Regions from separate parts of the Exiguobacterium sp. FSL W8-0210 genome, predicted to be linked through region 2. Evidence: predicted binding sites of a transcription regulator. Region 2 holds the regulator's gene; the other holds the start of a gene.
What was found. Region 2 encodes LexA, which represses DNA repair genes until DNA is damaged. Its sites were predicted from a motif close to CGAACATATGTTCG; they were not measured.
Positions count from the first base shown of each region.

Region 1 (15,705 bases), 830 kb from region 2:
ATAGTAGACACGACTTGGATCTTCACCAGGTGTGAACTGAATCGCCATCGCAAGCACGGATGCACCGATCGCAACGCCCATCAATTGCAGGAACAAGCGACGATTTTTCATTCCGAACCAAAGTAAGATCGGGAATAGCAGGTAGAACTGCTCCTCGATTGCGAGTGACCAAAGGTTTTGAATCGGTGATGGCTTACCGAACGACTCGAAATAGGAGACGTCATGGAAGATATACCACCAGTTCGTCCCGTAAATGAGCGCAAAGGCACTATCTTGGCGAACCGTATGCAACAGTTCGCGTTCAAAGATGGTTACGTACCCGAGAACGAGTAACAGCATGACGAATAGGGCCGGGAACAGGCGACGGAAGCGATGAATCCAAAATCGTTTCAAATCGAGGCGTCCGGTCGTCTGCCACTCGCGTAACAAGAGACCGGTAATCAGATAACCGGATAGGACGAAAAAGAGATCAACACCGAGGAAACCACCGGAGAAGAATGAAACCGACAGATGGTAGAGAATGACAGATAGAACAGCGAAGGCACGTAAGCCATCAAGCCCTGGCATATATGTAATCGAACGAGACGAGGATTTCATAAGACACGAACAACTCCTTTAAAACGACAACTAATTTCTAACAGTCTTTAGTGTATCGAATTCCAATTTCAAAGAAGTGTCTAAGAAGTAACAACCTGACCAAAAAAGCACCCGATGCGCACATCGGATGCAGGCTTATGAAATATGTGGAAAACGACAGGTCACGATGAAGCGGTTGTCTTGTGAAGTCAACGCGACGTTCCCCGCATGACGCGCCATGATTTGCTGAACAATCGACAGACCGATGCCGGAGCCACCAGACGAGCGGGAAGCATCGGACGTCCCGAACGGTGTTAGCCATTCGTTTAGTTCCTCTAGCGTATAAGTCGATTCAATCGCATTTGAACAGATCAGCTGGATACCTTCTGCGTCGTCGTTGATGGTAATCCGAAGATCACCGGTCCCGTGAAGCGTCGCATTGCGAATCAAATTCTCAAGCAAGCGTCGTAAGAGCATCGGATCGGCGAAGAGAGTCGCGTGTGCAGGACCATTGACAGTAGAAGAAGTGCCAGGAAACAGTTCCAGGACTTGTTCCGTCAGTGTGACGAGATCAAGCGATGTCCGTTCGACTGGATAATCGGTGTTCGATAATTTAGCGAGCGTGAACAATTCGTCGATCCGGGAAGCGAGCGTTTCTGACTGTCGGGTGACAATCGCTAGAAGCTCCGTCCGTTCCGTCGCGGATAACGTCTCGTGTTTTTCGGTTAGCCACTGGATGAAGCCTTGGATTGAGGTCAACGGAGTCCGTAGGTCGTGCGACAGACTCGTGATCAATCGCAACTGCTCGACGAACCGCTCCTGGTCGCGTACGCGTAAGGTGCGGAGTTCCTGTTCGATTCGTTCGATCGATTGGGCGAACAACTTGAATTCCTTCGGTCCTTTGACGGGAGGTAACGGTTCCGTTGGCGCTGGTTCGACCGTCAACCGCTCAAGCCGTCGCTCGAGTTCGCGGAACAAACCAGCGATCCAACGTGTTAAAAGCAGTAAAAAGACGATGAACAAGACGACTTGTAAGATGAAGAAGGCGTTCGAATTACCGACTTGATATTCATTGAGTGTTGGTTTATCGGACTGAACAGTCAAAAAATAGCCAGGCTCACGGGTTCCAAGATTGATCGCTTCGATATGGTGCAATGTCCTAACCTTTCCTGTGTCTGATGGCTCCCGCTCGGTTGGTGTTTGCTCAGCAAGCAGTCGGCTCGGTGTTAAGTCTTTTGGATACTTGTCGGAAGCGCTGACCAGACGACCATTGGCATCGTATACTGCCCACTCATAGGGCCCGGTCGGTATTTGTCCATTTTGATAACGTATAATGTCCTCTTTAACAGCGCTCACCGTGTCTTCTTCCGTCGTGTAGTAGTAACGGGGAACCGTTTTTCCACCAAGCGGCAATTGACTCGCCAGCAACCAGGCAAGTGCCGTACTCAAAAATGCAGCGAGCAGCAACAAGACAAGCATCCAAACAGTTAGTTTGATCCGTCTCATGGCTCAACCTTATAACCAACGCCCCAGACCGTCTGGAGGTGGCGCGGTTCTTTCGGGACATCCTCAATCTTGTCGCGGAGCTTATGGATCAGGACCATGACAGCGTTCGACGCGGAACCAAGTGCTTCCTCCTGCCAAACCCGTTCATACAGGTCTTCAGCCGAGAAGACACGACGGGGGTGACTCAAAAAGAGCGCCAGGCAATCAAATTCACGGCGTGTCAGGGCGAGCGGTACATCGTATTTAAAGATGACGCGTTCGTCTTCTTTGAGTGTGAACGGACCGACCTGAATCGCTGAAGCAGTAGTCGGGACATGATACTGACTGACGCGGCGTAACAGCGCCTTGACGCGGGCGACGACTTCAAGCGGATTGAACGGTTTACCGATGTAATCGTCCGCCCCGAAGGTCAAACCTTGAATTTTATCCATGTCTTCGCGTTTCGCTGTCAGCATCAAGACGGGTAACGTGTGACCGGCAGCGCGCGCAGCTTGAACGGTCGAGAAGCCATCGCGAACGGGCATCATCACGTCGAGTAACATCGCATCAACTGGACGCGTTGCAAGAGTCGCTAACGCTTCCTCACCATTTTCGGCTTCGAGGATCTTGTACCCTTCATTGGTTAAATACAGTCGAAGCAATTGACGGATGTCTGCTTCATCGTCAACGATCAAGAGCGTGGGCATGTGTAGATTCCTCCTGTTGTACCCCCTCGAAAACATAAGCCGGGGGCAGATTGTAGAGCGTGTGCGAATAACTGTGTTCTTGGAAATAGTCCCGGAACATCTTGAACTGGAACCGGGTGTATTGAAAGGCGATGAAGTGACCGCCTGGTCGTAGTAACGTTTGAAATTGTGCTAATAAGTCATGCCGCAACGCTGCCGGGAATGACGCGAACGGGAGACCACTGACGATGACGTCGATCTGTCCGCTCCATGAATCGGATAATCCTTGAACGTCACCAATGAAGAGAGTGACATTCGTTTCCTGAGCCAGTAATTGTTCGAGTGCCGGGCGGAACGTTTCGCTCCGTTCACAAATCAAGAGATGTGTCTCCGGTGAACGAGCGGCCAGTAAAGCTTTGGTGATCGCTCCGTCACCCGCTCCGACTTCAAGAATTTGGCGTGGACGATCGGCGACGGCGCGTCGTGCCATCATTTCAGCCAGACGTGGACTGCTCGGTGCGATGGCTCCGACACGGAGTGGTGCGTGAAGTGCTTCTTTTAAGAAATCAAACATGAAAACCCTACTTTCCGTTGAGTATATCATGTAGTATGCACATCGTCCCTTTCGAAAACAGGACGATGTTTCTTAAGTGAATCTTAAACATATCAATGCCTGATTTTCGGCGACATGATGACCGGACAAGCCGGTATACTAAGGACAAAGGAGGGGAAGGCGATGGAACATCACACGTATTATGAAGCGCTCGTTCGCCGGGGCGCGACGTACGAAGGAACGTTTTTTGTTGGTGTCAAGACGACCGGCATCTTTTGCCGTCCGACGTGTCCGGCACGAAAACCGAAAGCAGAGAACTGTGAGTTTTTTGAGACGGCGCAAGAGGCATTACTTGCCTCTTATCGACCGTGCCGTCGTTGTCATCCGCTTGCTTATCCCGGCGATCATGGTACGATTCAACGCTTGATCGAAGCGGTCGAGGCAGAACCAGACAAACGATTCAAGGAAGCCGATTTTCGAGCACTTGGTCTCGATGAATCAACGGCACGCCGCCAGTTCAAGAAACGCTTCGGAATGACGTTCGTCGCGTATGCTCGGGCACGACGGATGGGGCTTGCGATGAAGGAGATCCGGACCGGTAAGCCGATCATCGAAGGGCAGTTGGCTGGAGGTTATGAATCGAGTAGTGGTTTTCGTGAGGCGTCAGCACGGATTCTCGGGCAGGCACCGTCGCGCTTTGACGGGCAGGTCTTACGCGCGAAATGGCTTGATACACCACTCGGTTCGATGCTGGCGATTGCTGACGATCAACTCTTACATCTGCTCGAGTTCGTCGACCGACGTGGACTGGAGCGGGAAATCGAACAATTACGTCAAAAAGCGCGCGCTGTCATCGTTCCCGGGGAATCACAGGTCTTTGGACAAATTGAAGCGGAGCTCCGTCGTTACTTCAAAGGAGAGCCGGTATCGTTTCAAACACCTTTGATGCGATACGGGACGCCATTTCAACGCCGCGTCTGGGAAGAACTCGAACGGATTCCGAGTGGGGAGACGATCTCGTACCAAGAGCTGGCGATCCGGATCGGTCAACCGACCGCTGTTCGTGCCGTCGCACGAGCGAATGGAGCGAACCAACTGGCAATCGTCATTCCGTGCCACCGGGTCATTCGGACGAATGGAGATTTAGGTGGATACGCGGGTGGACTCGCACGCAAGGAAACATTGCTCAAACTGGAGCGCACACAGAGAGGATTGGATGAAGGATGAGTTTGATTAAAGATGTGTTTTCACCGAGTTGGCTCGACCGCTTAGGAGCAGCGGTCGATGTATCAGATTTTCGAAGACGAGTCGAACAGAGGGACTGGGAAGAACTCGCGTTTAAACAACGCGTCCGTCGTGTGGCGAAGACACTAGAGACGATCTTGCCAGCGTTTCCGGATGCAGCGGGGGAGCTAGAGCGACTCGCACCGCAGTTTACCGGGCTACCGGGGATCGTTTTTCCGGAGTACGTCGAACGAACGGCAGACCTTTCTGACTGGTCGCTTGCATTAGAGACACTCGCCAAGTTGACGTCACATTCGACGTCGGAGTTCGCCGTTCGGCGTTTTCTACTTGTCGATCAGGAACGATATCTCGACCAGGCACTCAAATGGACAACATCAGATGATGAACATGTCCGGCGCTTAGCGTCTGAAGGAACACGCCCGCGTCTGCCGTGGGGACAAGCGATTCCGCGTTTGATTGCTGATCCGCGTCCAGCATTACCGATTCTTGACGCCTTACTACAGGATCCGTCACTCTACGTCCGAAAAAGTGTCGCCAATCACTTGAACGATATTTCAAAGACACATCCGGAATACCTGATCGAGCGAATCGAACGTCACTTAGGAACAGATCCGAATACAGACTGGATTTTACGTCACGCTTCCCGGACGTTACTGAAGCGCGGAAATCCAGAAGTATTACAGTTGTTCGGACACGTCACGCAAGGTGAGGTCGAGGTGACGGACTTGGTCGTCTCACCAGTGACGATTGGTCAAGAGTTACAGTTTTCGTTTCAAGTAAACAGTTCCGTCGAGCAACGTCTGCGTCTTGAATACGCGATCGATTACGTCAAACAACGCGGAACGAGTCGGAAGGTGTTTCAACTGCGGGAGCGGGAAGTCAAAGGTGTCTTACAAGTCGAACGACGCCAATCGTTTCGGAACATGACGACGCGTGTCCATTATCCCGGAACACATACATTGACAATTTTGATTAACGGAGAGGCTTACGCGACAGCAACGTTCGAGGTCGAGGAGGAGAGCTGAATGCAAGGGAGACATCCGGATTTTACGACGTCACGCCTGTTTGTCGAAGCAACGGATGACGAATCGGGTTGTAAGTGGACGTTGCATGCGTTACGTGAGAAAACAATCGTCGGAACGATTACCTTCACATGGAATGGATCGACCGGAAACTTACGTTATACAACGACGGATGAGGACGATCAGCGCGGATACATCACAGAAGCGTTGACGTCGATTCTATCATATCTCGCGCGGACGTTATTACTGACGCGTGTCTACGGCGAAGCAGGCAGTGAGACAGTCTGGCGTCGAAACGGATTTCAGTTGCAGGCGAATCGATATGCACGCGAACTCCATCACTAAAGCCCCGTCTGCTTAAGCAGGACGGGGCTCGTTTGTGCTTAGACCGTTGTTTTGGACCAGTTGAAATGGTTGCAAATCGCTTCAGCGCTTTCGCGTGCACTTAATTGTTCCGTATCAAGGAAGAGATAGTTGACGTCCGGTAGTTCGCCCGGCAGCGAACGTGTCCGGTATCCGTCCGCCGTCTCACGTAAGTCTTGTTCAGAAGCAGCGAGGTCACGCTTCGTTACTTTGTGTGTCAATCGGTTTTCGGTCGTGTTGCGGTGAAGACGGGTTGCGACCGGCGCATCCAGTTCAACGATATAGACGTCAGCACCCGCTTGTTCGAATAATTCGACTGTCTCTTCAATGAACTCGAGACCACCGCCTTCGACACCGAATAGACAGAGGAATGTAAACAGCACACCTTCGAGCGAACTGTTCGCCATTTCCTTGAACATCTCGCGCCGGATCGTATCCTTTAGGCGATGGTGTGCAGGTTCAGAGAAATCAAAATAAGGCAATAACAGATCGATTGTCTGATGGTTATGGAAGACTTTCATCTCCGTCAATCGTTCGATTTCCTGACCAATCGTCATCTTTCCGACCGCTTGGGGACCAAGTAACAAGACAAATTTCATAGATGAACCTCATTTCCTTTTTCTGCTAAGAATAGCACATTCCGACGAGTGACATCACTAGAACGTTTGTTCGTAATTTGATATAATTCAAGTATGAAGTCCCGTCGTGTCCTTGTCTGAAGGAGGACAATCATGCAAGAACAATGGAAAGCCGTCATCGGCTATGTAGGTATATATGAAGTCTCATCGTTTGGTCGCGTAAGATCGCTCGACCGAACGATCGTAACGTGTCGCGGTGTCCAGCAACGCCGAAAAGGTGTCTTGCTCCGTCCACGGCTCAATCGGGAAGGGTACCGGAAAGTCACGCTCTATCAAAGTGGTCGAGGAGAGCGGATGCAAGTCGGATTGCTTGTCGCAAAAGCCTTTCTGACGACAGACGTCACGGAAGCACAACTCGTCCGGCGCAACGGCAAACGGGCTGACGATCAGTTGTCGAACTTAGAGGTTCTGCCTTCAATCGATCAGCAGTATAACGAACTGCTTGGTGAGTTCGATCTCTTGTTAGGTCAACATGTGACGCTGTCGCCATTTCAGATTCGAACGATTCGCGCGCAGTACGAAAAAGGGAAAACGATTCGTCAATTGGCAGAGCAGTATCAGGTGACGGAAAACCGAATCCGCAACATCATCGATAAAAAGGAAGCACGTTATATCGGCTGAGACCAGAATAAAGGAGCGTTTACCAGAGATGGTAGACGCTCCTTTGATTTAAGACGATTGTTCGCCGGCACGAACGGTCTGTTGTAATGAACTGATCCGCGACTCGAGTACCGCACTATGTGTCTTCAGTTCCGTCTGCTGGGTGACGTGGTGTTGCATCTGTTCCCCGAGCACCTGGCTGTAAGACGAGAGTTCTGACATCAACTGCTGAACCGACTGTAGATGTTCCTGCATGTTCGACTGAACATCTGCGACGATCTGGCGTTGGTGTTCCACGGTACCCAGTGTCGTCTCAATCGTCGTCGCTTCGGTCAGCATCTGTTTTAAATGCTCCGTTGCCGTCTCGAGCTGTTGCGACGTCGAAAGAAAACGTTCCGTCATTTGCGAGAGTGCTTGTTCGACTTGATCGAGCCCCGCCGTCCACATCTGATTGACCTGCCGAATATGGTCCGTACTCGTCCTAATATCGATCGCTAGTTTTTCGACCTCCTTAGCGACGACCGTGAAGCCGCGACCAGCTTCTCCGGCACGGGTTGCCTCAATCAGCGCGTTCAGCGACAAGCGGCGCGTCTCTTCAGCGACACGCTGGATGTGGGAAATCGAGGTCTCCATCTGCTGCTGTAGATGTGAGGTCTGTTGCAAGATTTGCTCTGTCGTCGCGGATTGTTCTTTCAGCAAGTGGCTTTCTTGTTGTAATGTCCCAAGTGTCGTGTGATTCGTCTGAACAGTCTGTTGAAAACGGGTTACGGCATGTTGACTGTTCAGAAGTGTCGTTTGCATCTCGCTTAACGCATCGTGTCCTTGGACAGTCAAACGTGTCGAAGCGACAATCGTCTGATCCATCTGTGTCGATTGCGCAAGTAAGGAACCGGCAACTTCATCGACGGCTTGGACTGATTGATCCATTGCGGATAAGCGCGAAGAGAAGTGGGGCTGGACGGATTCAAGCTCCTGACTGGCTTGTTGCATCTCCGTCGTTAAGTCATTAATTTGTTGCATCAACTGATTGTATTGAAACGTCAGCTGTTGTAACTCAAAGGTCGTCGTCTTGAGCGTTAATGGACGATACGAGCGCTTCGCATGCGCTTCTTCAATCTGTAAGGCGAGTTTCGATAACGGTGCCAGTTGGCGTTGAATCCGCCAGCGAATCAACAGGCTGATGCTGACAAGTGTGACTACGCTCACCCAGACGAGTGTCCAAGCTAAATCTCGAGCAGGGGCGATTAATTTATCACGGTCGGTCGTCAGTAAGATGACGTCATCGAGTTCTGGAATCGTCATCGCGACAAGAAATTGGTCTTGATACGAAAATGCATATGTACGTGCATTCTTTAAGTGCTGTAGTAGTTGTTTTCGTTTTGCTGGTTCGAGTGTCAACGGTCGGAACGCATCACTCGTGTTCAGGCTTTGAAAGCGAACCGTGTAGTCGTCACGTGATAAGTCGGTTCGCTGTTGCTGTTGCAATCGTTTGATGGCACGCGAGCGGTCAGTTGCGTCCTCCGGATACGCGAGAAACGTTGCCCGGACGTTCGCGTCGAACATCGTTAACTCACGCATCAGCCGTTCCTCAGTTGCTGTGACGGATTGTTGATACGATGCGTAAACGCTTAGACCACTGATCATGATCAATCCGATGGCGACGATCGGAATCAACCATCCATTTAGTTGCTGTGCTAATAATCGTTTTTTCGTAAGCATAAAAAAACATCTCCTCCCGTGTACCTATCGGAAGGAGAAGAAACAACATGTATGAAGGTGTTGTACGGCTTGTGTAAAGGTCTTGTGAATCTAATTCACGTAAATCGGAAGGACAGTTGCAAGATGGGTCATAAGTGCTTGTGTCTCTTCTTTTGGTTCAGATGTGACGTAAATGATCAACGCAGCAGCAACGATGACGAAGATAGCGATGACAAGAATGATGAAGAATGGCATATTACTTTTTCGTTTTTCGGCTTGACGGTCCATGAAAGATTCCCCCTTAATGATGTAGACGCTAGACATATTTGTTTGATTCCCTCTCCTCTTGTTTGAAAACCTTGGAAAAAGAGGGGAATGTGTAATCTGACGGGAATAGAGTAACTATCTGAAATGGAATGAGGAGGATGTCGTCGTGCTTACGTTGCTTAATTCATTGTTGTTGAACTTCTCACTGTTGATTGCGACATTGCTGTTTGCGTTTTTACCGCTAAGACGGATCGAGCGCATCTCGCCTAACTCTTCCTTACAAGTCCGACTCGCGATCGGTTGTATCGCCGGTGTGATTGGTGCACTGTTGATTTTCAACAGTATCTCCTATGACGTTGCAAAGATTGATTTGCGTCTTGTTGCACTCGTCACAGCGTACTTTTATGGGGGATTAGTTAGCGGGAGCATCACGATGCTGTTCATTATCGGTGCTCGATTCGCGGTGACACCAGCTGGCGAATACCAAGGACTGATTCTGACGACCTTGATCTGTGTCGCGTTACTCGTGACGGCGACGATTTATCGCCGGTTTGCTGCTCAGCGAATGAAGGATTATCTCGTGTTGCTTGGAACAGGTATCGCATACAGCTTACCGGCGCTATATTTATTGACGAACACGTTCGAGCGGTTTTTAGAGATTGCGCTCGTCTATATCATCGTCATCATGATTGGTGGTTACGTCACCTATCGTTTCCTACAAGAACTAAGGAAGCATTTTTTGTTCGTGCATACGCAACAAGAACTGGCTTTAACGGATGGACTGACACAACTGGGAAACCGCCGAAAACTGGATGAGACGTTAGCCGAGTACGCTCAGAACGGAACGGTCTTTTCCGTCCTCATTCTTGATCTCGATCATTTTAAATCAATCAACGATACATACGGTCATGAAGGGGGCGACGTCGTCTTACGGCAACTCAGTCATCTCTTGCAATCGTATTGTCCAGAACAGGGCGTCGTCGGTCGGTACGGTGGTGAAGAGTTTGTCTTACTGTTGCCGGACGTACCACTCCGACAAGCGGAACGACTGGGGGAACGGGCCTGCGCTGATCAACACTTCGTCTATAAGGAGCATCCTGTGTTTCATGTCACGTTATCGCTAGGGGTTGCCTCTTCTGATCAAGCATCGACCGTATTTGAGACCGTCCAAAAGGCAGATTTAGCGTTATATGAAGCCAAACAAACCGGACGAAATCGCGTCGTCTGTTATCGAGACCCTTTGCTGTAATTAAAAGCTACCCCGCTCGACCGATTGGTCAGGCGGGGCAGTTGTGTTTAGTGATGCAGTAACGAAAATACATCATGGCGTTCAAAATCAGCGAGAATATTCGGCGCAATCAACTCACGGATCGTTGTTTCGTCCGCCCAGAGATAGGCGTCGTGTTCTGCCGATAATTGAACGTCTGTTTGATTCGTCGCGCAGACGTACATCAAGAGAATGATTTGCCGATTGGGATGCGTCAGGAAGCTCGAGGCATAGAGCAGATGCTTCGGCGTAACGGTCAATTGTGTCTCTTCTTTAATCTCGCGAATGAGACTGTCGACTGGCAATTCACCGAAGTCGATCTTGCCACCCGGACATTCCCATGTCCCGCCACCGAAGTCAGCAGCAGCCCGGCGGACGATCAGGAGACGTTGCTCGTGAATGATGATGCCTTTGACGGCAGGAACGATTGCTGTCATTTGACGGGACTCCGCGACAATATGACGGGATCGATTCCTTCTGTTTCGACGAGGTGCTGATCGCGTAGATAGATCCCACTCTCGTCAGCTAGTCCGAAGGCACGGTCTGTGCTTTCTTCCGCAAAGGATTGCACGAGATGGGCAGCTTCGCCCCACGTCTCGTAATGGACACAAATGACTGCGTCTTTCAGTAAGGCAAGACCAGGCAAGCGAAGACGTTGATTGTCGCGTTGGTCGATCGCCGGAATCACACACCGTTCAGGCGAAACGAGGGCACCGGCTGAAAAGCCGGCGACCGGAACACCATCTGCGAAACGCGACTGAATGATGTCACCGATCGGTGTAGCGACCAAGTATTGCTGATACAATTCGGTCTCGCCACCGGAGATGATGATGCCCTGACACTGCTGTAGTTGTGCAAGTTGTTCGTCCGTTGTTGCGTCAGACAGTGGCAGATGGACGAACGACGAGATGCCATCTTCCTCTAACGGCTTCGTATAGATCGAGGCGTAGCTCGTCCAGTCCTTACCGGTCCGCGGAACGTATAGAATCGCGACCGGTCCACCATTCGTTAATGTAGCAAATCGTGTTCGTAAGTTCGGTGTAAAAGGAGGACCGCCTCCGAATAAGAATAAATGAGTACGCATGAAGTCATCCCTCCAACCAATGTAATAGAAAAAGTATAGCAGAAATCAATCAATTGGAAATGTGCTGGTAGAATGATTGTCTGCGGAACCACGTGTGATGTTGTTTCCGTTCTTGAAAGAGAACAAACAGAACGAAGGCGATAACGAGACCGCGTCCGATCCATGGTAAAACGAGAAGACCGTAGTTCATCGCAGCAAACAGCTGGAGTAAGAAACGACGTTTACTCGGATCCCGCAGATACGTGATCAGCGGGAGTTGCTGGTGCGTCTGCTTGAATAATCGCAGATGAAAGAACGGACGCTTTCGGTGAGACGGCTTCGGTAAGGCACCGTTCAATTCAAGGACGGTCGCCGATAAACTCGACTGTCGTTTCGTCGACAACAGGATATCCTCCGTTAATCCGTCCTCTCGCCGCGACCAGTGCTGGACATGAAGGGATCCGAACAGCAACACACACAGTGCGACGACGAAGAGGACAGGGTGCGGTTGAAGCCAAAGCAGGAGTAACAGAGTGATGCGTCCGGTTGCCAGGACGAGAAGACCGCTCCATTTCCGCAAGAACCGTTGCCCAGATAACCGATATGTCCAAAAGCTAAAGAACGGTTGGAGCAAAGAGAGCACGAGACTAATCAGCAGTACTGTGATACTAGATTGGTCAAACCGGATGCTATGTAGCGGAAAACAGAGTAGATGTAATCCGGCAGTCATTAGAAAAATCCTCACGAAGTGATACCGAACGGAATACCACTTCATTCGAACGATCGCTCCAGGAACCGGTTTGAAGAAGAGGCGATCTGCCGGTTCGAACCAGGCGTAAAAGGCGGGCAGGAATCCATACAGAATCCATCCGAGTAAAATCCAAGCGACCGGAACTGTTTGAACCCAGTCCGCTTGACCACTTAAAATCTGCACCGCTTCATAGATGATGAATAGAACGACTGGAACGACAAGATACAGCAAAATCGTCCAGTCGAAGATTTCTCGGAAGAAGCGACGTTGTTCCGCATGCCGTCGACGGATCCGTTGCTTCAAAAAGGTTTCAATCATGCTCGAGCACCATCGCTTCCATTATGTCGAACAAGCGAGCGCCTGGCTGACCGGAGGCTTCACCAATCTGAGCGAGTGTTCCTTGATGTTTAATGCGTCCCTGATCAATCCAGACGAAATCGTCACACAGACGTTCCGCGGAATCGAGGACATGGGTGACGAGCAGAATCGCCACACCACGCGTTCGTTCTGCTTCGAGTAAGTGTAACAACCGAATCGTCGCGACCGCGTCGAGACCAACGAACGGTTCATCGATGATCAAGCAGTCCGCGCGTTGCATCAAGGCACAGACGAGCATCACCTTCTGTTTCATTCCTTTAGAGAAAGAGGATACATAGTCACCTGTGACAGCATGCAGTTCGAATGTCTTTAAGAGTCGTTCCGTGTAGGCGTGATCTGTCTCGTGAAGTGAGGCGACCAGCTCAAGGTGCTCGGCGAGCGTCAAATATTCGTAATAGGTCGGCTGTTCCGGAATATAGGCGAGTGAGGCCGGTAAATCGATCTCTCCTTCGACCCATGGCAGCGTACCGAACATGGCTTGAATCGTCGTACTTTTTCCTGCACCGTTCGTACCGATCAAACCGGTGATGGATCCAGGCTGTAAAGCAAACGCGATCTCTTGTAAGACGGGCTGACCGACGTCATAACCAGCTTGGTGAATGGATACATGCATATGAACCATCTCCTTTCACTACATTTACTGATAGAAGGAGAAAAATGTTTCACAGCAACAGAAATCAGCAGAACCATAGTAAAAAATGTAACAGGTTAAAAATAACAAATGGGCTATAATGGAAATATCAATTTTAGAGGATGATTACGATGCAAACAGTCGAGCGAATTTATTTTCGGGAGTCCGGTATGGGAAGAGGACAGACGTTTTGGTGGCACCGTGCAACTCGAACGGTTCGTGCGGAAGATGAGGAAAGACGATTATCCGGATGGTGGTTTCAAGAACTAAATTTACCAGAGGAATTGAATCCGTTACTGATAGAACTGACGGAAGAGGATATTTACCTAATCGACATGTGGTCGGAGCGGTTCGATGCGGAAGTATGGCGAAACTATCCATATCCTGAAGGCGTTCTGATTTGTGACGGCACGGATTGGGAAATTCATGTGACGACAGAAAATGGTACAGAGAAACTTTCAGGATCAAATATCTATCCACCTGGATGGTGGATGATTCGAGAACTGCTATACGGTTATTATGACGCGGGGAGTAATCGAGAAGATGAAGAATGGGAGGATGAACGATGAAAAGAGCACTATTGTATCTGATTCCGTTTGCGTGGCTAGGACCTTACCTCGATTGGAAAACGGGTTCGATTTTAGGATACGCCTTATTTTTATTTGGACTCGGTGTTTTATCGTATTCCCTTGCACGGAGTGGAAAACCGAAATACATCGTTATCGGCAACATGGTATCGTTTGCGATTTCGTACGGGATCGCACTCAGTGTAGGGGAAGGATACGGCGAAGGATACTTCAAGCCATTGACAGCCAGTCAACTGGTTCTTGGAGTCAGCGTCTTGAATCTGGTCGTCCAAATACCGATCGTGATGAATGCGATTCAAAACAAAATGATGAAAAAGGAGTTAGAAGGACATGACGGATGAGAGCCAACAGTTACTTGATGTAATTCAACGAATCCTAGAACGACAATCGCCACTCGACTTAATTGATATCTACCAGCGCGTCAGACAAACAGAACATTTGGATCTATTACGGTTTACATCAGAAGCAGGACTCGAGGCACGCATTCGAAAATTGATCTACCTGCATGCGAGTGAGTGTGAATTGTACCAGGGAGAGCAGGACCTTTTTTACAGTGAGACGGGGAAAGGAACAGGACGCTGGGGACTACGATGAAAAAACGCTACGCAGGGAGTGCGTAGCGATCAGATCACACGAGTCCTAAGATCTCAACTTCAACTAAAGCACCTTTTGGTAGTTCCTTAACAGCGATACAAGACCGAGCTGGGAAGTGATTGTGCGGTGCGAAGTAATCGGAATAAATCGTATTAAAAGAAGCGAAGTGTTCCATGCTCGTTAAGTAGCATGTCGTCTTGACGACGCGGTCAGGTGTCAGTCCTGCTTCTTTCAGGATGGCATCGACGTTGCGCATGACTTGTTCCGTCTGCTCCGTGATCCCGCCTGGTACAAGTTCACCTGTTGTCGGGTCGATCGGGATTTGACCGGAAGCATAGAGTGTTCCGTTTGCGATAAAGCCTTGCGAGTAAGGGCCGATCGCAGCAGGGGCGTTCGTTGTGTCGATCTGTTTGAATGTAGACATGAAAAGAACCTCCTCTTGTAAAATACATATGTACGACACCGAGTGATTCGACTCGGATATCCCTCAACCCTTCAAAGGAGTGAATTGATATGCCACTTTATCATAAATTAGTTCGAGACGCGATTCCAAACATCATCGACCAAAACGGAAAAAAAGCGACGTTCCGAACGCTGAACGAACATGAATTCCTAGTGGAAGCGAAAAAGAAATTCCATGAAGAACTCGCTGAATACGAGGAAGCAACGACGGACGCAGACGCTGTCGAGGAGTTAGCTGATTTACTGGAGCTGATCCAAGCGTTAGCGAAGACACATGGCGTGACAGTCGAGGAACTGGAAGCCGTCCAAACGAAGAAACAGCAACAACGCGGCGGATTCGAAGAACGTCTTTACTTGATCGAGGTCGAAGATTGATCCCGGAAGCGAAGCTGACGACGCATCACTTATATGACTCACTCGTCGAAGCCATTGATTTGGCGGAGGAAGTCTATATCGTCGCAGCATTTGCTCAGAAGTCAGGCGTTGCCTTACTCGTCCCAGCGTTTCGTCGTGCCTTACAACGAGGAGCCGAGATTCGGCTGTTGATTGGCGACTATCTACACATCACCGATCCAGAAGCACTGGCACAGTTGCTTGCGCTGGATGGGTTGTCAGTTCGCTTTTATCGATCAGGCGGACGCTCCTTCCATCCGAAAGCGTATCTGTTTCGAAACGCAGAGACTGGCTTATCAATCGTCGGTTCGTCGAACATCTCGAACAGTGCGCTTCGGTCCGGTATCGAATGGAACGTCCATCTACCACAAGCTGTCGCACCACAAATCCTTGATGATGCGATGGATGCCTTCATGGATCTTTATCTCAGTGAATCGGCAGAAGAA
Region 1 is NZ_JBBOUK010000001.1:330,123-345,827, forward strand. It holds gene MKY22_RS01795 (acyltransferase family protein) at 1-597, opposite strand, end outside; gene MKY22_RS01800 (sensor histidine kinase) at 733-2,082, opposite strand; gene MKY22_RS01805 (response regulator transcription factor) at 2,079-2,768, opposite strand; gene MKY22_RS01810 (class I SAM-dependent methyltransferase) at 2,746-3,321, opposite strand; gene MKY22_RS01815 (bifunctional transcriptional activator/DNA repair enzyme AdaA) at 3,484-4,527, shown strand; gene MKY22_RS01820 (DNA alkylation repair protein) at 4,524-5,570, shown strand; gene MKY22_RS01825 (GNAT family N-acetyltransferase) at 5,571-5,912, shown strand; gene MKY22_RS01830 (AAA family ATPase) at 5,951-6,529, opposite strand; gene MKY22_RS01835 (NUMOD4 domain-containing protein) at 6,662-7,189, shown strand; gene MKY22_RS01840 (methyl-accepting chemotaxis protein) at 7,238-8,887, opposite strand; gene MKY22_RS01845 (hypothetical protein) at 8,978-9,154, opposite strand; gene MKY22_RS01850 (GGDEF domain-containing protein) at 9,300-10,382, shown strand; gene MKY22_RS01855 (NUDIX hydrolase) at 10,430-10,837, opposite strand; gene MKY22_RS01860 (Type 1 glutamine amidotransferase-like domain-containing protein) at 10,834-11,484, opposite strand; gene MKY22_RS01865 (ABC transporter permease) at 11,534-12,532, opposite strand; gene MKY22_RS01870 (ABC transporter ATP-binding protein) at 12,525-13,205, opposite strand; gene MKY22_RS01875 (hypothetical protein) at 13,355-13,792, shown strand; gene MKY22_RS01880 (hypothetical protein) at 13,789-14,151, shown strand; gene MKY22_RS01885 (hypothetical protein) at 14,141-14,404, shown strand; gene MKY22_RS01890 (RidA family protein) at 14,439-14,828, opposite strand; gene MKY22_RS01895 (nucleoside triphosphate pyrophosphohydrolase) at 14,918-15,241, shown strand; gene MKY22_RS01900 (DEAD/DEAH box helicase family protein) at 15,238-15,705, shown strand, end outside.
Region 1: a site for LexA is predicted at 6,589-6,602, ahead of MKY22_RS01835 (NUMOD4 domain-containing protein). Genes of this name have one in related genera too.

Region 2 (15,705 bases):
TGCGTTCGCTGATCCGAATGTTGATGCGATTCTGTGCGTTCGCGGTGGGTTCAGTACGAATGAACTTGTCGACTTACTTGACTACGAATTGATTCGGACACATCCGAAAATCCTGTGTGGCTTCTCCGATATCACAGCACTCAGTCACGCCATTCTAACGAATACCGGCTTAGTGACGTACTCGGGACCAATGTTACGGGCTTTCCGTGATCGCGACGCCTATACAATCGATTACTTCAAGCAAGTGTTGTTTGGAACGGATCCCGTTACGATCAAGCCTTCGGTGCATTGGCGTGATAACGATCGCGGACATGTCATTACGTTACCAAACAAAGGTCCACTTCTCTTATCTCCGGGACAAGCAAGTGGTCGACTGCTCGGTGGGAATCTTTGTACGTTAAATCTCCTGCAAGGCACACCACACTTCCCTGATTTACGGGATACGGTTTTATTCCTTGAAGACGATTACGAAGTCCATCCAGCGACGTTCGCCCGTGATTTCGCCTCATTGATGGCGCAACCGGGTGCCGAAACGATTCGCGGGATCGTCTTCGGGCGCTTCCAGCTCGCAACGAAGATGACGGAAGAGCATCTGCGGTATCTGATCTCGCTCTATCCAGTCCTAGAGCACGTACCGGTTCTTGCGAATGTCGACTTCGGACATACGAGTCCTTTGTTCACGTTTCCGATTGGTGGTCAGGTTGAACTGCATGACGAGGTCATCCGACTTCATATTTCTTGAATATCAAAAGAAGGAGACGCGGCAATCCGCATCTCCTTCTTTTTTAGTAGTCGAGCAATCTCGAAGCGTCGATTTGACGTTTCGACCCATCTTCGAACATCTCAAGTGTTGCGAAAATCTGGTCATTTGCCCATTCATAGTGAAGTAACGTGAAGTCTTCGAGTGTCGAGACCGTCTTGAACGTTTTCCCGACCGTAAAGGCACGCTTCCGGCTCGCATCTTCTGCCGGAACGGTGACGAAGATGACCGTGATCTCTTCGCCCTTCGTATCATAATAGAATTCAACGATCCGACCGTCCGCTGTTTCAGGTAAAACACCTTTACGGGGCTGTCCGGTCTCGTCCAATTGTACGTATGGTTGCAGCATTCTTTCGCCTCACTTTCTCCGTCATTCATCATAGCACGTCCACCTGATTTATGCTAATCTATATTTGATGTGAAAGGGGGATGAGTCGCGTATGGAATGGTTCATGAACGGGATTCTGCTCTGGGGCTTTATCATGATTACACTCATGGCGATTGGCGGGTTTTTCATGTTCCGGAAGTTCCTCAAGAAGTTACCGAAAGAAGACGGTAAATCGATGATGGACTGGGAAGATGAGTACATCGACAAAACACGACACCTTTGGACGGATGAGACGATGGAGTTATTGAATGCTCTCGTCATGCCGGTTCCATCGGCATTTCGTGATGTCGCACGCCGCAAGATTGCCGGGCGGATCGGACAGTTCGCACTTGAAGAACGGGCGACAGAGATGACATCCGAACTGGTCGTCAAAGGGTATATTTCTGCGACACCGAAACGCGATCATAAATTCTTGAAAAAAGCACTAACGGAGCACGCCATCGACTGGCGAGACTACGCATTATACTTCCAAAATTGAAAGATGCACGAAAAACCGCCGAAGTCGCCTTCAGCGGTTTTTTAGTGAGGTAAGTGAGCAACCGGCACGGTGCCCGACTTGACTCGTTTGTATTTCATATACATCGCGAAGCGCCAAGGGACGATCATTCCGAATGCGACGAGATAAAAAATGCCGCCCGTTTCGAAAATATCAATCTGCCCGCCGATGAAGAACTTCGCAACCGTCCGAATGAATAAGATACCGAATAAGACGATGAAAAAAGCTTTCGAACGTTGCAAATAAATCTGCCCTTCTGCTTCATAAAAATTGGATGTCTTGATCAAAAAGATGCTGAAGATGGCTCCAATGAGCAATGCTTCTGCCACTTCCGTCCATGTCAGACGGGATGCTGGGTATAAAAACTGTAGCATACCCGTCGACATCGCAAAGGGAGGGATCAAGATTTTTTTAGCATTCGTCGGTTTTGCTGATGCCTTCACACGAATGAAGCTGATCAGCAATCCCATGACGAGCGCTACCCCAGTTGATATCCAAATCATCCGATCACTTCCTTGATTAAAATCCAGTGAATCCGACGATGTCACTCATCCATGCTGCGAATTTACTCAAGCCATCAAAATACAGCATGACTCCGAACACCATCATCAAGGCTCCCCCGAATTTCGTTAATTTCAGACTATACTGCACAAACAAGCGCGAACGACCGACGAAGAACGCCATCAATAAGAACGGAATCGAGAAGCCAAGGACATACGCGAGCATGTAGAACATGCCTTGACTCGGATTGGTCGCAGCTAATCCGATGACTCCTGCGAGAATCGGACCTGTACACGGTGTCCAACCGGCTGCAAAACCGATTCCGACGAGTACCGTCCCGACGTATCCTCCTTTTCGTTCCCCGAGATTCAGTTTCTTTTCACGCATCAAGAATGTTGGTTGCCATAATCCGACGAGAACAATCCCAAATACGAAGATAACGAGTGCCCCAACCATCCGTAACGTATCCCGATATGTGATAAAGACATCTGCGAACAACGATGTCGATAAACCGAGTACAACGAATACCATCGCAAAACCAACGAGGAACGCTAACGTATGAAACAAGGATCGCTTTTCTCGTACGCCCCGTTCTTTTAAATCCGTTACCGACACGCCTGTGATGTATGAGAGAAACACAGGATACAGTGGTAGCGTACATGGAGAGACGAAAGATAATAATCCTGCTCCAAACGCTAACCATAACGAGAGCTCCATCATGAGCATCCCCTTTCCTTTACTACTATAGAAGAAGTTCCTCCTCTATTTTGCCAAACTCCTCTGCATTTAGCACCTATTATCTCACAGAAAGTTGCAAAAGATTCGTGTCCGCCAAAATTACAAAAAAATTACATTTCGTCGATTTTACTGAAATCTCGTTGCGCCTATTAAATGGACTTGCTAGAATATGGATACGACACCAATGTAAGGGAGACTGCTATGACGACACAACAACTATTGACGTTAGCCATCGAAGCCAAACGTAGCGAACTATATCATCAAGCTGACCAGTCCAGCTTTACCTCCCCGCGTGTTTTACAACTTAGCCATGAACTTGACGTCCTGCTTTTAGAATATTCACGGACAGTCCAAAACTACACCATTCACGGTTCGAACGAACCGCTCTTATCTTAATGCACGATTTGGTCAGCATTCGAGTATGAATGCTGACTTTTTTATGGTTTCTTATTTCTGATGGAGGTGCTTTATGTCCGCTCTTACATTCATTGCTAGTTCTCGCCCCCTCTTTATACCTGACGATCTCTCTCAATTATACGTACATGAAGTCGAACCGCTTGAATACGTCTCATTGAAGCGAGGACGATTCACGATGCCCTACTTGTATACGATCGAAGGTGCTGATCAGTGGGAGTTCATGATTTATCTACAGCGTTATATGGAAGAAGGAGATGTCCTCGAGCTGCTCTATATCGAAAATCAAAATGACAGCATGCATGACCATCTACCGTCCACTCCGCTACTAGAGCCGATTGAAATCAATATTCGCCAGCGAACGTACCAAACGATTCACGGCACGTTTCAGCTCTCCGCTGATGGTTGGATGCAGGAATTGTACCATCGTTCTTATCTGACAGCGTTCGGTGTGACGACGATCGTCAAGTATTGATCTATTATCATCCGTTTCACTTTTTCATCATCAGACGATAGAAGGATTCCACAATTTCTATTTTTAAGGCTTTTTTCTGTTGAATTGTGCGAATTTTTTATATTCAGTAAGCCTAAAGACCTATAAACACCCGTTTTTCATAATCAGTATTTCCTATAGATGACAAAAACTGCTCTTTTGCAATCTTGTTGTCACAAAAGCTCGGTTTGTAACTCGAATGACATTGACCTGTAAACGCACAGGTCAGATTTGCCGTGTAAAGTAGGAACAGTAAACACAGCATATGTCAGGAGGACATCAATAATGAAAAAAGCAGTTTTCGCTGCCGGTCTTGCAGCAACAGCTCTATCAGTAGGATTTGCCCAAGAGACAGAGGCTGCCTCAGAAACCGTAACAGTAAATACACCAGTACTCAACGTACGCACAGCACCTACAACTGCATCAGCAGACGTAGGCAATGTATATAAAGGTCAAACATTAAATGTCGAAGGACGTTCTGGCGCATGGATCAAAACAACAGTTAACGGTCAAAAACGTTATGTCCATGGTGCGTATACGTCTGCAGCAGGCTCATTCGACTTTAAAAAAGCGACAGTTACTACGGCAGTACTAAACGTCCGCACACAACCAACGACGACAAGCTCGAAAGATGTCGGTAACCTCTACAAAGGCGAAAAAGTCAACGTAGAAGCTAAAGTTGGTGCATGGATCAAAACAACAATCGATGGTAAAACACGCTACGTACACAGCGACTATACTTCACTCGCTGGCGTATCAAAAGCACCAGCAGCGCAAGCACAACCTGCTGCTAAACCAGCTGCGAAGCCAGCACCAAAAGCAGCTGCTAAACCAGCAACTGCAACAAAACAATCGACACCTGCAAAATCAGGTACGAAAGTGACAATGAACGTCACTGCTTACACGAACGACCCATCTAACAATGGTAGCCGACTTTACAACGGTCGTGCGTTGACAGCAAGCGGTTATGACGTTACGAATACGATCACGTACAATGGTATGCGTATCGTAGCAGCTTCTTCACAATACCCGATCGGTACACGTATGCACATCGAAGGCATTGGTGAAGCAATCGTACTCGACCGTGGTGGCGCAATCCAAGGTAACAAACTTGACCTTCTCGTTGGTTCACAACAAGAAGCACTCAACTGGGGACGCCAAAACGTCACAGTTACAGTCTACTAATCAAAACAAACAACCTGCCGGGCGAGACCGCCTGGCAGGCTTTTTTATGTCTTTATTTAAGAGACCGTGACATGACCGGATTGCAGTTGATACATCTTCTTATACAGACCATCTTGTGCGATCAATTCTTGGTGATTTCCTTGCTCGATCACTTCCCCTTGATGCAATACAAGAATCAAATCTGCATCTTGAATCGTCGATAGACGATGGGCAATAGCAATCGTCGTCCGCCCTTGACGCATCCGTTCAAGTGCGACTTGTACTTTCTCCTCTGCCTCCGTATCAATCGAACTGGTTGCTTCATCAAGAATCAGGATTTTCGGATCCCGCGCCATCGTGCGTGCGAAGGAGATCAACTGACGTTCCCCAGCTGAGAACGTCGCCCCCCGTTCCGCAACGGGACTGTCATATTGCTGGTCGAGTTGATTGATGAATCCGTCCGCTTGTACAAATTTAGCAGCTGCTTCGACACGATCAAAGGAAATCGAACTATCGAATAATCGAATGTTATCCGCGACCGTTCCCGTGAACAAGAATGAATCCTGCAACACGAGTCCGACATGCTGTCGTAGTTCTTCTTCTGATAACTGCTCAAGCGGTTGACCATCGATCAAGATCCGACCCGATTGGTACGCGTAAAAACGCATCAAGATATTGATGATTGAACTTTTCCCGCTTCCCGTATGACCAACGAGCGCAATCGTCTGTCCTTTTTTCGCCTCGAACGAAATCCCTTTCAAGACATCCTTCTCTCCGTCATAACTAAAGCGCACGTCTTCAAAGACGATATGTCCTTCCGACACTCGTGCATCCCCTTCGAGTTGTTTCGTTGGTTCTGGCTCATCCGTATCGAGGACCTTGAATACACGGTCTGCTGAGACGACAGCTTGCTGGAACTCGGACAACCGTTGCATGATTTGCTGAACCGGTTGGAAGATCCGCTCCATGTAGCTGATGAAGGCATAGACGACACCGACTTGGACCGTTTGTGAGAACGATAGGACACCGAAATACGTTACGAGTGTCGCAATTGAAATGGCGAGTAACAGTTCAATGATTGGTCGCAGTAACCAACTATCGAGCTTCAAGTTCTTATAACGGCCATTCTGGTGGGCGACGTTCGTCTCCTCGAACTCTGCCATCAAGCGTTTTTCTTGGCGGAATTGTTGAATGATCGCCATACCGTTGATGGATTCGTTCAGTTGGGCATTGATTTTCGATAGTAAATCGCGGACTTCCGCGTAATACTTCGTCGAATACTTTCGGTAAATCCAAATGATGAAATAAAACAATGGTAACAACAGTAATGCAATCGTCGCGAGTCGCGGCTCTAGTAGATAAAGGAAGATATATGTTCCAATCAACTGAACGCCGCTTTGCACGAATGTCGACAGGACACCGATGTAGAGCTCCTTGATCGCTTCCGTATCGTTCGTGATCCGGGATACGAGCACTCCAGCAGGCGTCCGGTCAAAATAGGCAAGCCGTAAGTGCATGACGTGCCGGAACACATCAATGCGTAAGCGTTGAATGACTTGCAAGGCAATCTTTTGGAATTCGAACGCCTGCAAGTAATCAACGATGATCCCTGTCGTATGCAGTAACAAGTACGCTGTAAACAAAAGTGCGACTTCCTGCACCGGATACGTCCCCGGTGCGACGTATTCATCAATGAAAATCTTGACGAGATACGGTCCCCCGAGTTTTGCCGCTGTCGTAATGAACAGCAGGATGAAGGCGATGCTGACCTGCTTTTTGAACGGTTTGACGAAATCAAGCAATCGTTTCAGGACGGCTTTTTCATTGATATCATGATTCATTCGGAACGCCCTCCTTGTTCGACAAGTGATTCTAGTTGCTGGCGATCGTACGTCTCTTTATACCAACCGTCATGAGCGAGTAACTGCTCATGCGTGCCTCGTTCGATGATCCGACCGTCTTCAAGGACGATGATCTCATCGGTATGCGACACAGCCGACAGGCGATGGGCAACGATGATTTGTGCCTGATCGTGATCCGCTGTGCGGAAGTGATGGATGATCGCTTCCTCGGTTTTAGCATCGACTGCAGACAAGGCATCATCGAGCACTAAAATCGGACAGTCTGCTAGTAATGCCCGGGCAATCGAGATCCGTTGTTTTTGACCGCCGGATAACGTCACCCCACGCTCCCCGACCATCGTCGCGTACCCTTCCTTAAACCCAAGAATATCATCATGAACCGCTGCGATCCGCGCTGCTTCCATGATGTCTTCCATTGATGCCTCCGGTTTGGCAAAGGCAATATTATCAGCAATCGACGCGGAGAATAAGAAATGATCCTGTGGAACGATCGCTACTTGACGACGGACGGTATCACGCGTCAATTGTTTGATGTCTCGTCCACCAATCGTGATGGCGCCTTGTTTGACGTCGTATTCGCGAGACAATAAGCGAACGAACGTCGATTTCCCGGCACCCGTCTTCCCGACGATTCCAAGCGATTTACCGGGCTTCAACGTCACATCGATCTCTTGAAGGACCGGTTGCGTGTCATAGATGAATCGTTTAATCCCGACATGAAGTTCTGATGATGAGACACTCGTTGCTGCTTCCTTCGCATCTTTAATTTCTGGTTCGATCGCAAGCATCCGTTCGATCCGGTCATAGGAAGCACGACCCCGTTCAACGATGTTGAACAACCAACCGAAGGCGAGCATTGGCCACGTCAATAAACCAAGATATGTAGTGAAGGAAACGATATCACCAATCCGGATTTCGCCTTGTCGTAACAAGTAGGCGCCATAGCCGACCGCGATGATATACGATAGACCGACTAATCCAAAAATCGTCGGATCAAACAGTGCATCAATTTTCGCCACACGACGATTCTTTTGAACGACGTCATCAGACAGATCGGTAAACGTCTGCACGTCGGATTCGACTTCCCCTGTTGCTTTTAAGACACGGATACCACTGATGCTCTCCGCGACCTTATCGTTCAAATCAGAGAACGCTTCTTGCGCGTCATGAAAACGGGAATGTAACATCTTACCGTAGCGTGACGTCAAATAGACCATCAGTGGCATCGGTAGAAGTGATACGAGCGTCAATTTCCAACTAATCGTCGTGACCATCGTGATGATGACGAAGCTCCCCATCGTCACCGAGTCGACGAGCGTTAGAATACCGGCACCTGCTGTCATCGATACCGCCTGTACGTCGTTCGTCGCATGCGCCATCAAATCCCCGCTCCGATATTTCTTATAGAACGATTGATCCAAATCTGAAAAATGACCATACAGTTGACTGCGTAACAATCGACCGAGACGAATCGATGCCCCAAAGATATGAAAACGCCAAAAATAACGAATGAAATACGTCGCGACCCCGATGAGCAACAATGTACCTGCGAGACGAATCAAATCATTCTTCGTCAAGCTCCCCTCACTTAGACCATTGACTGTCGTCCCGATGATCTTCGGTGGAATGAGTTCTAACGCTGCTACAAATATCAAGCAGACGACCCCAAGACTATATGCTTTCCATTCTCGTCGGAAAAACCAACCGAGTTTCCTGAAGACTCCCATTCAAGTCTCCCCCCTTTTTTAAATCCTATGATTATTTGAAATAGTCTCACATTTTAGATTAGTTCTCTTTCTAAAAAATAGCAAACAAAAAGGAGACCATTTGGTCCCCTCTCGTACAGCTTATTTTTTAGGTGATTTCATTGAACCACTCATTGAACGCATCACTTGGTTGACTTTCTTTTGTGATGGCTTTTGACCCATTTGCATCATCAATGTCTTAATCATATCTTCGTTGATTGGTGGGTTTTGCTCCAAGTAGTTCATCATGTATCGACGAGCGATATAGAAACCAAGGGCGACACCTGCTACCAAGCAAAGAAGGGCAATTAAAATCCAAATCCATGTAGCCAAGTTGCTTCCTCCTCTAACTTAAAACGTCGCTTTTTACTATACTATAATTCCAATTGTTTGCATAGATGATAATAGATGAAAAACGAGCCCGACGTAAGATCGGACCCGTTTTCCGGAAGTGATTATCCGAGTTGCTTGACTGTCGCTAAAACGTTCTCAACAGACATGCCGTATTCTTTCAAGAGGAAGTCTCCAGGAGCAGATGCGCCGAAACGATCGATTCCGATGACTTGTCCTTCTGTTCCTACATATTTGTACCAACCGAGCGAAGCGCCTGCTTCGATCGCGACACGTTTCGTGATGTGTTTCGGAAGAACTGATTCTTTGTACTCTGCTGACTGTGCTTCGAATACTTCCCATGATGGAAGCGAAACGACAGCTGCTGATTCACCAAGTTCTTTTTGTGCTTCGACAAGAAGATGAACTTCTGAACCTGTACCGAGCAAGAGCGTGTCTGCTTTCGTGACGTCACCAGCGATGACATAACCGCCTTTTTCAGCGCCTTCTGTCGTCGTGCCTTCAAGCTCTGGAAGACCTTGACGTGTCAAGACGAGAAGTGTCGGTTTGTCTTTTGCTTGAACCGCTGTTTTCCATGCAGCAATCGTCTCTTTTCCGTCTGCTGGGCGGTAAACTGTAACGTTAGGCATTGCACGGAAACTCATCAAGTGTTCGACTGGCTCGTGTGTTGGACCATCTTCACCAACAGCGATTGAGTCATGCGTCAAGACGAAGATAGATGGAAGCCCCATTAATGCTGCAAGACGAACTGCTGGACGGAGGTAATCCGAGAAGACGAAGAATGTCGCGCCGTAAGGAATGACGCCACCGTGAAGCGCCATACCGTTGACAGCCGCAGCCATTGCGAATTCACGTACTCCGAACCAGATGTTACGACCGCTTGGGTCGATATCGAAGTCTGCTTCGCCTTTGAGCATCGTGTTGTTCGATCCTGCAAGGTCAGCTGAACCACCAAACAATGTCGGAACGTTCTTCGCGAGACCATTCAAGACTTCACCACTCGTTTGGCGTGTCGCTTTTTTCGATGACAAGTCGTATGTCGGAAGATCTGCTTCCCAGTTGCTTGGCAATTCGTTTGCGATTGCGCGAACGAGTTCAGCATGCAATTCTGGATGCGCTGCTTCGTATTGTTTCATCGTCTCGTTCCATGCGTCTTCTGCAGAAGCACCACGTTGGACGATCCGCTCGTCAAACAATGACTTAACTTCTTCAGGCACGTAGAACTCTTCGTGATCCCAAACGTAGCTTGCTTTCGTTAATTTGATTTCCGCTTCACCGAGTGGTGCACCGTGAGAAGCCGATTTCCCTGACTTGTTCGGTGAACCGAAGCCGATGACTGTCTTGACTTCGATCAACGTTGGTTTTGTCGTCTCTGCTTGTGCCGCCGCGATCGCTTTCGAAATCGAATCGATATCCGTTCCGTCTTCTACGCGAATGACTTGCCAGTTGTACGCTTCGAAGCGCTTCTGGACGTTTTCAGAGAATGATTTATCGAGATCGCCGTCAAGTGAGATATCGTTTGAATCGTACAATACGACCAATTTCCCGAGACCAAGGTGACCTGCGAGTGAAGCCGCCTCAGCTGAGACACCTTCCATTAAGTCTCCATCTCCACAAATTCCGTATGTGAAGTGATCGACGACGTTGAGATCGTCACGGTTGTATTTTGCTTCAAGATGACGTTCTGCCATCGCCATACCAACTGCCATTGCAATCCCTTGACCAAGTGGACCTGTTGTCGCATCTACACCAGCCGTGTGACGGTATTCCGGGTGACCTGGTGTTTTTGATCCCCATTGACGGAATGATTTAAGATCATCCATTGATAGATCATATCCCGATAGGTGGAGGAGTGAGTAGAGAAGCATCGAACCGTGTCCGGCTGAAAGTACAAAACGGTCGCGGTTGAACCATTCTGGATTTTTAGGGTTGTGGTTCATATGATCCGCCCAAAGCGAGAATGCCATCGGCGCTGCTCCCATTGGCATACCTGGGTGACCCGAATTCGCCTTTTGTACGGCATCAATCGATAAGGTACGAATCGTATTAATTGCTAATTGTTCTACTGTCGTCATGTTCGTCAAAACAATCATCCTCTCTCTTTTTCACAAATTCCTACTCATTTTAGCACACTCTTAAATGTGATACAACTTTTCTAAATAGTATGTCACATTAAAATGAATGCGCTATCTATAGCCGTTCTATCGACTCATACAGGATGCATGAATTGATGAAAGATCGTTATTAAGATGTATTGCTATCGTGCAATGTTTCCTCATCTAACAGCGCTAAACAAAAAAGAGGTCCGCTTAACGCGAAACCTCTTTCTTCTATAGAAGGAACAAACGATTATTGTTTATTCCGTTCTTCTTCTTGTGCTTGTTTCAATTTCTCTGGTGTTACGTCCGTTCCTTCTTCATCGACGATTTTCATGCCCATGAGTTGGTTTTTGAACGATCCACGGAATGCTGCGAGATACGCTGCACGTAATTCTTTTTGCTCTGCCGTTTCCGCTTCTGATAACGGCTCGACTTTTGATTTATTCGCTAATGCATTGATTCGATCTAATTGTTCTTGTGATAACATGGAATCCCTCTTTCTTTATGACTCAAACTTGAGTTGTTCAATTGTATTCTTACTGTAAAAGAGCTTATAAAAAAAAGCAAGTTAACCGCGTCAGTCGACGGGTTACTTGCTTCTCATTCCGGGCTAGGTGTCAGTTCGCGGTATTCAAGATATCGACGATTGACCGTTGCTTTTGAAATATCATGCCCCATCCCCCGCAAGGTGATGGCGATATCAGAAAACGTCAATCCGAGTTCTCGAAGACGTACAATTTCTTCGATCGGTACGTCTTTTCGACTACGTCCTGCGTTCTCTCCTTGACGATTGAGATTTCGTTCCGGGCGAAAACCTTGTTCGACTGCTCGCCGCATGCCACGGGCGATTTTTGCATTATGCAGTTTCCGTTGGTATTCTTCCACGAGTGAGACGATCTCAAGGACCATCGCTTCTGCATCCGCAAGTTGATATTCTCCATCTGAATCAAGCGTCATCAAGCGGACCCCATGTTTTTTGAATGTATGCAAAATAGCGATTTTTGCATTCCCACGACCAATCCGTGTATCATCCGTCACGAGGACCGCATCTACCGCGTCACGTGTCACATGATCAAGAACCGTCAGCATCCCTTCCCGATCGACATCATATCCACTCTCTTTTTCAGAGACGATGTCCACGACATCAAATCCCTTTTGAGAAGCAACCTTCGAAAGCTCCATCCGTTGGCGTTCAATCGAACTATCTTGTGCTTCTTTTTCGGTCGATACTCGACAATAAATCACGACCTTCATCGTACCTCACATCCCTGTTCGTTCTTTCACAACTTTTCCATTTTGTCATTGTTGTGCGATTGGTACAACGATTTTGCTTTTTGAGATGACATGTTTTGTCTCGACATCATTATTTTTAATCAACCAGTTGACGTATTCCTCATCTGACATCGAACCGTCATTGTAGACTTCAGCAATTTGTTCGACTGTAGCGTTCTCATCGACCGTAACGGAAGCTGTCATTAGTTGCGCCACTTTTTCATCCGGGCGTGGTGTGAGTAAAAAGATCACGAAAGCAATACTTAATGCATAGAAGAGAATTGAAAAAGCATGAGTACGAATCGTATGAATCATCATGAATCCCTCCAAATATGAAATGAATGAGTCAGAATAAATGTTCTCGGAACAATTGTTCGCATAACTCATAATAAACACAGAACCCGTGTTCGGTCAACACAAAATATCGAACAATTGTTTGTACGCTCATTTGTTCTATGTTATAGTGAATCTAGAAACATATATTCTTACATTTCAAACTTCAATCCAGAAAGAGGTGGCAATTCGTATGCGGAAAATGTCTAAGCGCCAACAAGAGATTCTCGACTACATCGTCTCTGAAGTGAAACTGAAGGGGTATCCACCATCAGTTCGTGAAATCGGAGAAGCAGTCGGACTCGCGTCTAGCTCGACGGTACACGGTCATTTGGATCGACTCGAGAAACGGGGAATGATTCGCCGTGACCCGACGAAACCACGTGCGATTGAGATATTGCTTGATAAGCCTGAAGAAATCACGGAAGCCATCGTTCATGTTCCCGTCATCGGGAAAGTCACAGCTGGTCTTCCGATTACAGCGATTGAAAACATCGAAGAACAATTCCCGCTTCCTGCACATTATGTAGGAAACGAAACGGTCTTCATGTTGACGATCGATGGTGAATCGATGATTAACGCAGGTATTCTTGACGGCGATCGTGTCATCGTACGCCAACAAAACACAGCAGAAAACGGAGAAATCGTCGTAGCTATGACCGAAGATAGCGAAGCGACGGTGAAACGGTTCTTCTTAGAAGATCAACAGGTACGTCTACAACCAGAAAATGACTCGATGGATCCGATGTATTTCGATAATGTCTCCATTCTTGGTAAGGTAATCGGCGTGTATCGGACGATTCATTGACGGAGGGACCAGTTACGACTGGTCTTTTTTCATGCCTTCAGGAAATGTACATGATACCGTCAATACCGTCGCACTGACGGGTTACGTTGCGTATTCGGTCGCAACGCAACAAACCGATTGGTTACCGACTGCCATCGGTATCGCTGTCGGTACGCTTTGGTTGTCACCTGACCTCGATTTAAAGTCAGAACCGTATTATCGCTTTGGACCATTTCGAGTCCTGTGGATGCCTTATGTGAAGATCATGCCCCACCGCTCGATCTGGTCACACGGATTGATCATTGGGGATGTCATTCGACTCCTTTATAGTGCTGCACTTGTGATTCCCTTATTATTTCTCAGCTTGTATTTTCAAGTCATCGCGTCAGAGACCATCGATTCCTGGTTTGCTTCCCTACCCGCTTTTGTCATTGGTATCATGGTGGCGAGTACAATTCATATCCTACTAGATTATTCCAGTAGTTGGTTTCGACCTAAAAAAAGAAAAAAGCGTCGTCGTTAACACCTCTTTTGCTTGCTTGCAGGCAAGACGAGGTGTTTTCCTATCCAATTTTTCGTATCTTTAAACATTAAAATAAAAAATTTCCATTCCTATATTTCAATTATATGTATTGAAAACGTTATCAAATCGGAGTAATTTAAAGTAGAAAGACCATTATTTGCTTTAATCCAAAGGGAGGGGTTTTGCATGAATAACTTTGTACTAGAAATGATCGGTACGATGATCCTCATTCTGCTCGGGGATGGTGTCGTCGCCGGTGTCGTCTTGAGAAAGACGAAGTCCGAAAACAGCGGATGGATTGTCATCACGTTCGCTTGGGGTCTTGCCGTCATGACAGGAGCATTCGTCGCTGCTGAGAGTGGAGCGCACTTGAACCCTGCTTTAACAATTGCACTTGCTTTAAACTCTGATTTACCGTGGGCAGACGTTCCTGTCTATATTGCCGGACAACTTGTCGGAGCTTTCATCGGCGCCATTCTCGTTTGGCTTCATTACATGAAACATTTTGAAGCGACTGATGATCAAGCTGCAAAACTCGGTGTGTTCGCAACAGGTCCAGCGATTCGCCATACGCCGTCGAACTTGATTTCTGAAATCATCGGGACATTCGTTCTCGTCTTCGGTATCTTGGCGCTCGGTTTAACGACATTCGGTGACGGCTTAAAACCACTTATCGTCGGTTTACTCGTCGTCGTCATCGGTCTATCACTTGGTGGTACAACAGGATATGCCATCAACCCGGCCCGTGACCTTGGACCGCGTATCGCACACGCTATCCTACCGATTCCGAATAAAGGTTCATCTGACTGGGGCTACTCATGGATTCCAGTCGTCGGTCCAATCATCGGTGGAGCGCTTGCCGTGTTCATCTATCAATTGATCTACTAAGATCACGTCTCACTAACACATACCGCTCAAGGGGGATTTCGAAATGGAAAACAAGTATATCCTAGCACTCGACCAAGGTACGACAAGCTCACGTGCGATCATCTTCGATCACGACGGGAAAATCGTCAACTCGGCACAACGGGAATTCAAGCAATACTTCCCACAACCAGGCTGGGTCGAGCATGATGCAAACGAAATCTGGGGTTCAATTCTTGCTGTCATGGCAGAAGCACTCGGAACTGCAGATATCAAACCTGAGCAAATCGCCGGAATCGGAATCACGAACCAACGTGAAACGACAGTCGTCTGGAACAAAGAAACAGGTAAACCGGTTTATCACGCACTCGTTTGGCAATCGCGTCAAACGTCTGGTATCTGTGACGACTTAAAAGAACAAGGCTTGAACCAGAAGTTCCGTGATAAAACAGGACTTCTGATTGATGCCTACTTCTCTGGTACGAAAGTCAAATGGATCCTTGATAATGTCGAAGGTGCGCGTGAGCAAGCAGAGAACGGTGAATTACTCTTCGGTACGATCGATACGTGGCTCGTTTGGAAACTGTCTGGTGGAAAAACGCATATCACGGATTACACGAACGCTTCACGAACATTGATGTATAACATCTACGAACAAAAATGGGATGAAGAGTTACTCGATATCCTCGGTGTTCCTGCTTCGATGTTGCCAGAAGTTCGTCAGTCGAGTGAAGTCTACGACAAAACGGTACCGTATCACTTCTTCGGTTACGAAGTGCCAATCGCCGGGATCGCTGGTGACCAACAAGCCGCACTCTTCGGTCAAACATGCTTTGAAGCGGGTGAAGGGAAAAACACATACGGTACTGGTTGTTTCATGCTCATGAACACGGGTGAGAAAGCCGTTTCTTCTGA
Region 2 is NZ_JBBOUK010000001.1:1,155,699-1,171,403, reverse strand. It holds gene MKY22_RS06030 (LD-carboxypeptidase) at 1-742, shown strand, start outside; gene MKY22_RS06025 (hypothetical protein) at 786-1,109, opposite strand; gene MKY22_RS06020 (DUF2621 family protein) at 1,201-1,626, shown strand; gene MKY22_RS06015 (CcdC family protein) at 1,668-2,147, opposite strand; gene MKY22_RS06010 (cytochrome c biogenesis CcdA family protein) at 2,164-2,862, opposite strand; gene MKY22_RS06005 (aspartyl-phosphate phosphatase Spo0E family protein) at 3,085-3,279, shown strand; gene MKY22_RS06000 (hypothetical protein) at 3,353-3,772, shown strand; gene MKY22_RS05995 (SH3 domain-containing protein) at 4,076-4,975, shown strand; gene MKY22_RS05990 (ABC transporter ATP-binding protein) at 5,032-6,795, opposite strand; gene MKY22_RS05985 (ABC transporter transmembrane domain-containing protein) at 6,792-8,543, opposite strand; gene MKY22_RS05980 (YneF family protein) at 8,664-8,894, opposite strand; gene tkt (transketolase) at 9,017-10,987, opposite strand; gene MKY22_RS05970 (DUF896 domain-containing protein) at 11,262-11,498, opposite strand; gene MKY22_RS05965 (YneB family resolvase-like protein) at 11,612-12,265, opposite strand; gene yneA (cell division suppressor protein YneA) at 12,311-12,598, opposite strand; gene lexA (transcriptional repressor LexA) at 12,810-13,424, shown strand; gene MKY22_RS05950 (metal-binding protein) at 13,456-13,926, shown strand; gene MKY22_RS05945 (MIP/aquaporin family protein) at 14,113-14,814, shown strand; gene glpK (glycerol kinase GlpK) at 14,858-15,705, shown strand, end outside.